2 regions of the Arthrobacter sp. GW822-FHT05G07 genome follow, and region 1 is predicted to be linked to the other one. Evidence: predicted binding sites of a transcription regulator. Region 1 holds the regulator's gene; the other holds the start of a gene.
What was found. The regulator LexA, encoded in region 1, represses DNA repair genes until DNA is damaged. The targets are predictions, from matches to a motif close to TCGAACANNTGTTCGA.
Positions count from the first base shown of each region.

Region 2: the regulator LexA is predicted to act here: its motif matches at 3,644-3,659, upstream of AC1RJY_RS12620 (shikimate dehydrogenase).

Region 1 covers NZ_JBXALT010000015.1:43,760-48,947, forward strand. Annotated here, with positions in the region: gene AC1RJY_RS21905 (histidinol-phosphate transaminase) at 1-1,008, opposite strand, end outside; gene AC1RJY_RS21910 (LysM peptidoglycan-binding domain-containing protein) at 1,087-1,446, opposite strand; gene lexA (transcriptional repressor LexA) at 1,796-2,539, shown strand; gene AC1RJY_RS21920 (ATP-dependent DNA helicase) at 2,618-4,678, opposite strand; gene hflX (GTPase HflX) at 4,671-5,188, opposite strand, start outside.
Region 2 covers NZ_JBXALT010000006.1:326,221-331,408, reverse strand. Annotated here, with positions in the region: gene pcaH (protocatechuate 3,4-dioxygenase subunit beta) at 1-704, opposite strand, end outside; gene AC1RJY_RS12625 (bifunctional sugar phosphate isomerase/epimerase/4-hydroxyphenylpyruvate dioxygenase family protein) at 746-2,632, opposite strand; gene AC1RJY_RS12620 (shikimate dehydrogenase) at 2,632-3,546, opposite strand; gene AC1RJY_RS12615 (IclR family transcriptional regulator) at 3,751-4,521, opposite strand; gene AC1RJY_RS12610 (MFS transporter) at 4,725-5,188, shown strand, end outside.

The DNA of each region.
Region 1 (5,188 bases):
ATCGCGAATCAGCACGCCGGCATCCAGCAGGCCCTGCCAGATGGTGTGCGGATCCTCCAGTCCTCCAAAGAAGACGTAGTTGGAGTCTGATGCCGCAGGCTTGAGGCCCATGCGCAGCAACTCAGTAACGATGCGGTCGCGCTGAACCTTGATGTCCTCAACATCGGCCATAAGGGCTTCGCGGTGATTGAGAGCTGCGAGGGCCGTTGCCTGCGTGACGGCAGAGAGGTGGTACGGGAGGCGGACCAGCCTGATGGCGTCCGTGACTTCCGGGGCAGCCGCCATGTATCCGAGCCTGGCGCCCGCCAAGGCGAATGCCTTGCTCATGGTGCGCGAGACGATCAGACGCTCGCGTCCGGGCAACAGGGTCAAGGCGCTCGGAGTATTGTCGTGCGCGAACTCGTGGTAAGCCTCATCCACGATCACAATGGCCTGGCTCGCTTCGCCGGCCTCATAGACGGCCTCGACGACGTCAAGGCTCAGGCCTGTACCCGTGGGGTTATTGGGTGAACACAGGAACACAATGTTGGCTCCCGTTTCCCGAACCTGGGCAGCGGCTGATTGGGCATCCAGCCCGTAGTCGTCGGCACGCACTCCGCGGACATACTCGGTGTCTGTGCCACTGGCAAGCAGGGGGTACATGGAGTACGTGGGAGGGAAGCCCAAGGCCTTGCGGCCGGGTCCGCCAAATGCCTGAAGGATCTGCTGCAGGACTTCATTGGATCCGTTGGCGGCCCAAATGTTGTCCGGAGAAAGTCCGTGGCCAAGGTACTCGGCCAAGGCTTCACGAAGTTCCGTGAACTCGCGGTCCGGATAGCGGTTCAGTCCTGTGGCCGCAGCGGCTACGGCCTCGGTGATGGCGGCTTGGACATCTGCGGGGACGCCATGAGTGTTCTCGTTGACATTGAGCAGAATGGGGACATCAAGCTGCGGTGCGCCGTAGGGGCTCAGTCCACGCAGGTTGGTCCGGAGGGGAAGTCGGTCAAGTCGCTCAAGCTGGTCACTCACCAACTTAGTTTAAGGGGCCTCCGGTACTGCCGACTAACTGTGACGCCCGACCACGGGTTCCCGCGGATGGGAACTGGCTCAGTTCGCCGGAACGAACAGCTGCTGGCCTGGCAGGATGCGACCGCCGCGGAGGTCGTTCAGCTGGATGATCTCGGCGATGACATCCCGAGGGTCCCGCTCGGGAGCGGCAGCGCCGGCGATGCCCCACAGGGACTGCCCCGGCTGAACCGTGACGGTGACGGCAACGGGCGGACGTAGTTGGGACTGCGAGTCCGAGGCCTTGGCTGGAGAGTTGATGAAACCGGCCAGGCTCAGCAGTGCCGCCACCAGCAGCATTGCCGGAATGCCGAAGAAAACAATCCGTCCCCGCCGAGTGAGACGCAGGCGAGCAGGTGCCTGGGTGGTGCGGAAATCAGCGAACGTAGTGATTGCGGACATGAGCTGAGCCCTTCTGAGCTATTGCCAAGCTCCGGGGTGCCCGGTGCTTGGCGGCCAATTCTTGGTGTTCCCTTCCTCTGGCTCCGGATATTCGAACGCTATGTTCGAACATCCGGCTTCAGCATCAGGTTTATAGAACACATATTCGAACCTTGCTATGACATTTTTAGCACTTATCAACGAACGGTGTCGAGACTCGCTAGAACAAATGTTTGATAAACGCCTGTGCCTGCCCTACGTTTGAGTGAAGAAACAGCACTGTTTCAGTGGAACAGGAGGGTCTGACATTTTTTGCAGACCCGACAACCCCGGGCACGGTTCGGGGCCGAAAGGAAAGGCATTGGCGAACATGGCAGCGAAAGCCACAGGCGGCGGGGCACCCCTGCGGAGCCAGCAGCCTCAAAAGAGTCCCAAGAGCCTGACTGTCCGGCAGAAGAAGATCCTGGAGACCATCCAACGGTCGGTCAATGACAACGGTTACCCGCCCAGCATGCGTGAGATCGGCGACACCGTGGGTCTGGCCAGTTTGTCGAGCGTCACTCATCAGTTGTCCCAATTGGAGAAGCTTGGTTATCTCCGCAGGGATCCCAAGCGTCCGCGCGCCATGGAAGTCCTGATGCCGCTGACCCTTGATGGTGGGGCGATTCCGGGAGTGGAAGCGCCCACCACCCTTCGCAGCGCGGGTGGCCTTGCCGTAACGGAACTCGCCAGCGCCAGCGATACCGCCATGGTTCCGCTGGTTGGCCGCATCGCTGCCGGTGGCCCAATCCTGGCTGACCAGACGGTGGAAGACGTACTTGCACTCCCCCGGCAACTTGTGGGGCACGGCGAATTGTTCATGCTGAAAGTGGCCGGCGACTCCATGATTGATGCCGCCATCTGTGACGGTGACTGGGTGGTGGTCCGCCGCCAGAACGACGCCATCAACGGCGACATCGTGGCCGCCCTGCTGGATGACGAAGCAACCGTGAAGACCTTCCGCCAGCGTGACGGCCATACGTGGCTGCTCCCCCAAAACACCCAGTACGAACCCATCCTCGGCGATCAGGCCACCATCATGGGCAAAGTAGTTTCGGTACTGCGCTCTCTCTAGACGCCGTTCCCCCTAGATGCAGCTCCATCTAGACGCCCCTTCCCGTGGACACCAGCAGGTGTCCACGCGAAGGTTGCGCTACGGGGCCTTAGCGGAGCCCAGACGCTCCAGAACGCCTCGGACCACTGATCGGTCCGTCGTTGCCCAGAAGGGCGGCAGGGCGGCACGCAGGAAGCCTCCGTAACGTTCCGTCGAAAGCCTCGAGTCGAGCACTGCCACTACCCCTTTGTCGCCCGTCGAGCGGATCAGGCGGCCAGCGCCCTGCGCCAGCCTGATGGCAGCGTGCGTTGCTGATACGGCCATGAAGCCATTCCCGCCTGATTGTGCCACTGCCCGGGAGCGGGCAGTCATGAGGGGATCATCGGGGCGCGGGAAGGGAATGCGGTCAATCACCACCAGACGGCATGAGCCCCCAGGAACGTCGACCCCCTGCCACAGTGACATTGTTCCAAAGAGGCAGGTGTCCGGCTCATCCGCGAATTGCTTTACGAGGGCCGCCATAGTTGATTCGCCCTGGCAGAGGATATCCACGTCCAGCCGGAGTCGCATGGCATCGGCTGCTTCCTCTGCCGCACGCCGTGAGGAGAACAGGCACAGAGCCCCGCCTCCGGAGGCCCGGATGAGGTCTTCCAATTCGTCCAGCGCCTCGGGCGAAGTTCCCCGACCGGGTTTGGGCAGGTGCTTAGCCACGTACAACACACCCTGCTTGGGGTAGTCAAAGGGCGATCCGACATCGATCCCTGTCCAACTCGGGGCACCGTCGCCAATCAGGCCGAGGCCGCCTGCTGCCGGCTCGAAGGCAGAGCCTATGGCCAGCGTGGCGGAAGTCAGCACCACGGTATGGCCGGCGAAGAGGCCCTCCCGAAGCCGTCCCGCGACACTGAGCGGGGCGATATTGATCAAAGCCGGGGCAGTCTCATCCGGTTGCGAATAGCCCTGCTGGGGGTCGAATGTGCTGTTCCGCGAGAACCAGACAACTTCCCGGTTCTCTTTGGCGGCCAGCATTCGCTCGCACAGTTCCAGGATGAGCATGAGCCGTGAGCGCGCGAGCTGGCGGCCGCCGTCCACTGCGCTTGACGAATCAGTCTTCGAATCCGAGAGCGCAGCGCGCGTGGCGTCCCGCAATTGGTCCAGGCAATCGAGCTGCTCGTCGTTGAGGCCACTGGGCAACAGCCCGTTGGATACGCCGGCGATGGCCATATCCAGCCGGTCCGCTGCAGCGTTGAGGGCGTCCACTGTTATGGCTGTGTGCTTGCGGGCACTGGATGCCGCAGCGTGGACCATCGCCACCGACAACTGCCCTGAAACGGCACCGGTCACGCGGTCCTGAAGCTCATGCGCCTCATCAACCACCACGACGTCGTACTCAGGCAGCACAGCGAGGCCTTCGAAGGCGCTGACGGCAAGCATGGCATGGTTGGTGACCACGACGTCGGCCTCCCCCGCCCTGGAGCGCGCCAGCTCGCTGAAGCACTCCTCGGCCAGAGGGCACTTCTGCGCACCCAAGCACTCCATGGACGTGACGGACACCTGACGCCAGGCCCTGTCAGTGACGCCCGGCATCAGTTCGTCCCGGTCGCCCGTAGCGGTCTTCTCCGCCCATTCCCGGAGGCGGACTACTTCCTTGCCCAGCTGGGATTGCGGCCCGCCCATGGAGGCAGCAAAGTGAGGCACGCTGGTGTCCTCGCCCAAGGAGAACAGCTGCCCTTCGGAGGGCTCTTCGCTGGGAAATCCGCCTTCAAGTTTCTGCAGGCACACGTAATTGGCCCTGCCCTTGACCAGTGCCACGTTGACCGGACGCTCAAGGGCAGGATTGATCGTCTCCAGCAGCCGGGGAAGATCACGGCCGACGATCTGAGTCTGGAGTGCCAAGGTGGCGGTGGACACGAGCGTCGGTTTGTCGCTGTCCATGGAATGAGCGATCAACGGAATCAGGTAAGCCAAGGACTTACCCGTTCCCGTTCCCGCTTGGACCAGCAAATGCTCTCCGGTCTCAATAGCCCGGGTTACATACTTGGCCATTTCGTGCTGACCCGTACGGCTTTGTCCGCCCATGCCGGCAACAGCCCGGTCCAACAACTCGAGGGTGGCTTTCTCCCCCGCCGACTCGACGCCGTCCGCCGCCACCTTCTCAACCATTACTGACGAATGACTCCAGTTCGGCAGCCAGACCTTCACGCACCATGACAACTACGCGGGTCCCGTTCTCCTCATGCTCAAGGCTGAGGATTTCCGAGTCGGAATTGTGCAGTTTGTTGATCATTTCCCCGCGGTCGTAGGGAATGAGCAGTTCAAGGCGCACGCCAGGCCGGGGAATGGATCGGCTGATGTCTTCCAGCAGTTCGGCAATACCCTGACCCGTGCGGGTGGACACCACAGCGTGGCGGGGTTCCTTCTGCTTAAGGCGCTCCACCACAAAGGGATCCGCGACATCAACCTTGTTGAGGACGATGATTTCCGGAACCTTGCGGGCATCCACTTCGGTGAAAACGGCCCTTACTGCGGCAATCTGGCCCTCAGGATCAGGGTGCGATGCATCCACCACATGGAGGATCAGGTCCGCATCTGCAACTTCTTCCAACGTGGACCGGAAAGCCTCAATCAGCTGGGTTGGCAGTGAACGAACGAATCCAACGGTATCTGCGAGGG
Region 2 (5,188 bases), on a different contig from region 1:
TAGATGGGGTCCAGCGGGAACAGCTGGTCGCCCGGAAAGTACATCTGGGTGACGATGCGCTGCGTAAACTCCGAGCCGAACATGGAGAAGTGGATGTGCGCCGGACGCCAGGCGTTCAGGTGGTTCTTCCACGGATACGCACCGGGCTTGATGGTGGTGAAGCTGTACGAGCCGTCATCACCGGTGATGCAGCGGCCGACGCCGGTGAAGTTGGGATCCAGAGGCGCGGGGTGCTGATCGCGCTTGTGGATGTAGCGACCGGCGGCGTTGGCCTGCCAGATCTCCACAAGCTGACCGGCCACCGGGCGGCCGTCACCGTCAAGGACACGGCCGGCGACGATGATGCGCTCCCCTTGGGGCTCGCCGTTGTGCTGGATGGTCAGGTCCGACTCCAGCGCGTGAACGTCCTGGTGACCGAAAGCGGGCGAGTAGAGTTCGATGGTCTCCGGGTCCGCGTGGTGCAGGTTCTTGGTGGGGTGACGCAGGATGCTGCTGCGGTACGGTGCGTAGTCCAGGCGCGGCATGGTCTCCGGGCCCCGGCCGTTCTTCAGTGCCTCGGCGTAGCGGTCACTGATGCCCTTCATCTCAGCACTGAGATCGGCTTGGGTTTCCACCTTCTTGGGGGAAACGTGCGCGGCATGCGCCTCTGCGGGCGGCACGAGTTCCTCGGATTCGAGCGCTTGTGCTGACTGTTCTTGCGGCACGGCCGGCTCCTTTCGGTTGATGGTTCTCTTTGGTTTCGGGTCTAAACCCGGTGAAGCGAGTCGTATTGGACAGCGTGGCGCACAGGAGCGTTGGGCGCCCCGTAGCCGTCGTAGTTGCCGCGGCGCTCCACCATTTCGAAGAACACACTGCCCACGGTGGCGGTGTAGAAGTGGAGGAATTCGCCGTTGGCGTCCCGGTCATACAGGAGGTTGAGCTCCATGAGAGTGGCCAGGAAGTCGGGTTCAAGATCGAACCGTGCGTCCAGGTCCTCGTAGTAGTTGGCGGGAATCTGCAGGAACTCGAGGCCACGATCGCGGGCGGACCGGGCCGTAGCCACGAGGTCGTCCACCGCGAAGGCGATGTGTTCCTGGTACGTTTTGCGTGCCGTTTCCTGGGATTGCTGGGCGGGTGCCAGGTTCAGGACCAGCCTGACCGCGCCGTTGCTGGTCTCCATGACCTGCGAGCGGACAAGCCCGCTGGGACTCGGGACCTCGGCGAACGGCTGCGGTTCCAGGGCCAGCGCGCTGGTGTAGAAGAGCACAGCTTCGTCGAAGTGCTGCCAGGGCTGGGCCAGGTTCACGTGGTCGATCACGGCGTTTCGCTGCGCTGCGGAGTGCTCCAGCCCTTCGCCGAATTCATGCGTCCACGCAGCGGTGCCATCGGGGCTGCCCTGGCACAGGAAAATCTCGGTGGAGTCCGGGGCGGAGATGCCTTGGAAGACTTCCTCGTCGGCTTGGACCTTGCGAGCAACCACTGGCGCCTTGAGTTGCTGGGCCCGAGCGGAGGCAATCACCGGAGAGTCGACGTCGAACCCCAAAGCGGCGATAGCCGGTTCCGAGTGCGAGGCTGCTTGCTCGTTGATGATCACGCGGGCCTGGCCCATGGTCCAGAGCTGGACGTCCTTGGTGCGGTGGCGGCCTTCGAACTCGAAGCCGAGCTGGCCCAGGAGCTTCTCCAGCTGCGCGGTGTCGTCCGCTTTGACCTCGGCGAAGTTGAAGCCGGCGGGCTCGTTCACCTTGGGCAGCGTGGCCAGTTCCATGGGATAACGACGGCGGGACGCACTGCCGTTGCCCCCGGCGGTCTCAGTTCCTGTTTCCGCAGCGGTGCTGGCGAGCCACTTGGCGCTCTGCTCCTCCAACCAGATCAGGGAGCGCATGGCATCCACGGCGGTCCGTTCGGTGTCCGACTGGCGGAAGACGTCGTTGAAGACCTCAAGGGAGACCGGGCCCGTGTATCCGGCACGGACAACGTGTCCCATGAACTTGGCGAGCTCGAACTGTCCCTCACCCGGGAAAACCCGGTAGTGGCGGCTCCAGGACAGCACGTCCATGGAGAGCTTCGGGGCGTCGGCAACCTGGACGAAGAAGATTTTCTCAGCGTTGATTTGCTCGATCGGCGCGGTGTCCCAGTCGCGGGAAAGGATGTGGAACGAGTCCAGGCAGGTGCCGAGGTTGGGGTGGTCCACCATCTCCACCAGGCGGTACGCATGCTCGTAGTCGTTGACGTACTTGCCCCAAGCCAAGGCCTCGTAGGCAACCTTGACGCCGTGATCCCCGGCCAGTTCTGCAAGTTCTGCCAGCTGGGAGGCGCGGAGTTCGTCGTCGTCGATGGTTGCGGTGGCCACGTTGGAGCAGACCAGGATGGTGTCCATGCCCAGACGTTCCATGAGGTTGAACTTGGCCTCGGCCCGGCGGAGGTTAGCCTTGAGCAGCTCCGGGGTCACGCCGTCGAAATCGCGGAACGGCTGGTAGAGATCAAGGCCCAGGCCAAGGTCGGCAGCCATTTTCCGGACTTCTTCCGGGCTGTGCGGTGAAGTGACGAGGTCCTGTTCAAAGATCTCGATGCCATCGAAACCCGCGATGGCGCAGGCCTGCATCTTCTCCTTCAGCGTGCCGGACAGGCAGACTGTGGCGATTCCGGTGCGCATCAGTGGCCTGCCTTCGTCAGCTCGGGGGTCAGCGAAGCCGCGGCGTCCTCCACTGCGATGAGTTCCAGGAAGTGTGCCCGCATCCGCTCGCGGTCGGCCTCGCGGCCTGTGATGAGGTGGAAAGCGTCAGCCGCCTGACCGACTGCCATCCGGCCGCCGTCGAGGACGTCGCAGCCCTTTGCCCGCGCTTCGCGGACGAGTTGCGTCTCAATCGGGCGGTAGACAATGTCAGCCACCCACTGGCGTGGCTCCAGAAGTTCGATGTCGAGGGGCAGTCCCGGGTGGGCGGCCATGCCGATCGGGGTGCAGTGCACCAGACCGTCGGCAAGGGGCATGATGTCGCCGAGTTCTGCGGGGGCGTGCGCGGTGACTGTGGCCTGCGGGAAGAGGCCGCCAAGTTCAGCGGCCCGTTCCGCAGCCCGTGCCGGGTCCATGTCCACGAGGTTCAACGTGCTGACGCCGGCTTTGAGGAGGGCATAGGCGACGGCGGAACCTGCACCGCCCGCACCGAGCTGGACAACGCGGTCCAGCTTGGCATTCGGGAGACCGTCGGCGAGCGCGGAGCCGAAGCCCGAGAAATCCGTGTTGTGGCCGGTAAACCGACCGTCCTGAATCAGGACCGTATTGACGGCACCCAGGCGACGGGCGTCGTCGGAAATTTCGTCAAGGTGTTCAAGCACCAGCTGCTTGCAAGGATGCGTGATGTTCAGGCCGTTGAAGCCCATGCGGTGGGCCGCTGTGAGGAGGTCTCCGACGGCGGTGGCCGGCAATGCGAGTTCCAGCAGGTCGAGGGGGCGGTACAGCAAGCGAAGGCCCTGCACATCGGCTTCGCGTTCGTGCATGGGCGGCGTGAGCGAGGGCATGACCCCTTCGCCTATGAGGCCCACCAGAACGGACTCGGCTCGGTTGCTCATCCTAAAGCTCCTTTGACTTCAGCACCCGGGGCGTTTGGCGCTTTTCTGGGGCGCCGCCTGACCGGGTGTTATTTAGATTACTACAAGTGTTCATATTCCGCACGCTTGTTCTTATCGCGAACATCAAGGCGATCCACACCCAACTAGCTGGCATTTATGGTTGTTCTGAGCGCTGAAAACAACCACTCATGCCAGTCAGTTGAGTTAGCGCTGGGGCAGGCGGGCCGCGAGCTCAGCCGCGGCTTCCTGCAGGGTGGGGACGTGCGCGATGAGTTCCTCCATGGTGAGGCGGAAGACCGGCACTGCGACGGCGAGTGAGGCGAAGGCGTGACCCTGGGAGTTGAGGACCGGGACGGCAACAGCGCGCATGCCGATCTCGTTTTCTTCATCCATCACGGCGTATCCCTGGCGGCGCACCTGTTCGATTTCGGCCCGGAACTTGTCCCGGTCGGTGATCGAGTGCTCGGTCAACGGATCCAGAGGAAGCTCTTCCAGGAGTCGCTTCCGCTCGACCTCTTCTTCGAACGCGACGAGTGCCTTGCCCACGGAAGTGGTGTGCAAGGCGCCCAAGTGCCCGGGGTCGCTGGTGACGCGGAAGGTCTTGGGGCCATCCACCTTGTTCACGGTGAGGTGGTGGTTGCCGTCGCGGACGGACAGGATGGTGGCCTCATGGGTGCGCTCGGTGACTCGCTGGAGGACCGGCAGCGCTGTCGCGGCAAAACCGTGGTGGTTGGAAACGCGCTGACCCAGCTGGAAGACACGCAATCCCAGATGATAACGGCGCCCATCGGGCTCGTAGTCCACGAACCCGTCACGGGTGAGCGAACCCAGCAGGCGATAGGTGGTGCTGAACGGAAGGCTGGCACTCCTGGCCAGATCGGCCGCACTTGCGCCACGCGGCTCATTGCCCAGAAGTACCAGCAGGCTCAGGGCCTTGCCGACCATGTCGGTCTTTGTGTCCTCTTTCACACTCATACCTCGATGCTCTCACATAGTGAGAGCTATTTCTAGATGGTGGGGACTTCTCTTGACAAGTGACCCCACTCACAGCCACTATTGCTGTATTGCACAAGTAGCTCTCACCATGTGGTTACTTTCGGGATGATCCGGCCGCACCTCGCTCTGGTCTTCCCACCGAAGCAAGATCCGCGACATCGTCGTCACAGAAGGAACCCCTCATGAGTCAAACAATGCCGTCAGCGACGCCAGGCACTGAAACCACCGCAGGAACTCCCAAGAAAGCCGCGCTTGCCAGCTTCCTTGGCAGCGCCGTTGAGTACTACGACTTCTTCATCTTCGGCTCGGCCGCAGCCCTGATCTTCCCGCATGTGTTCTTCCCGTCTGCCGATGCCAACGCAGCCATCATGTCGTTCGCGACCTTCGGCTTCGCTTACGTTGCCCGCCCCGTGGGCGCTGTGATCCTGGGCCACTTCGGTGACCGCATTGGCCGACAAAAAGTCCTCATGTTCACGCTGGTCCTCATGGGTGCCGCCACGTTCGTGATCGGCTGCCTCCCGGACTTCAAGACCATCGGCTGGTGGGCACCCGTCCTGCTGGTATTCGCCCGTCTCTGCCAGGGACTTTCTGCCGCTGGTGAGCAGGCCGGCGCCTCCTCAATGACGTTGGAGCACGCCCCGGACAA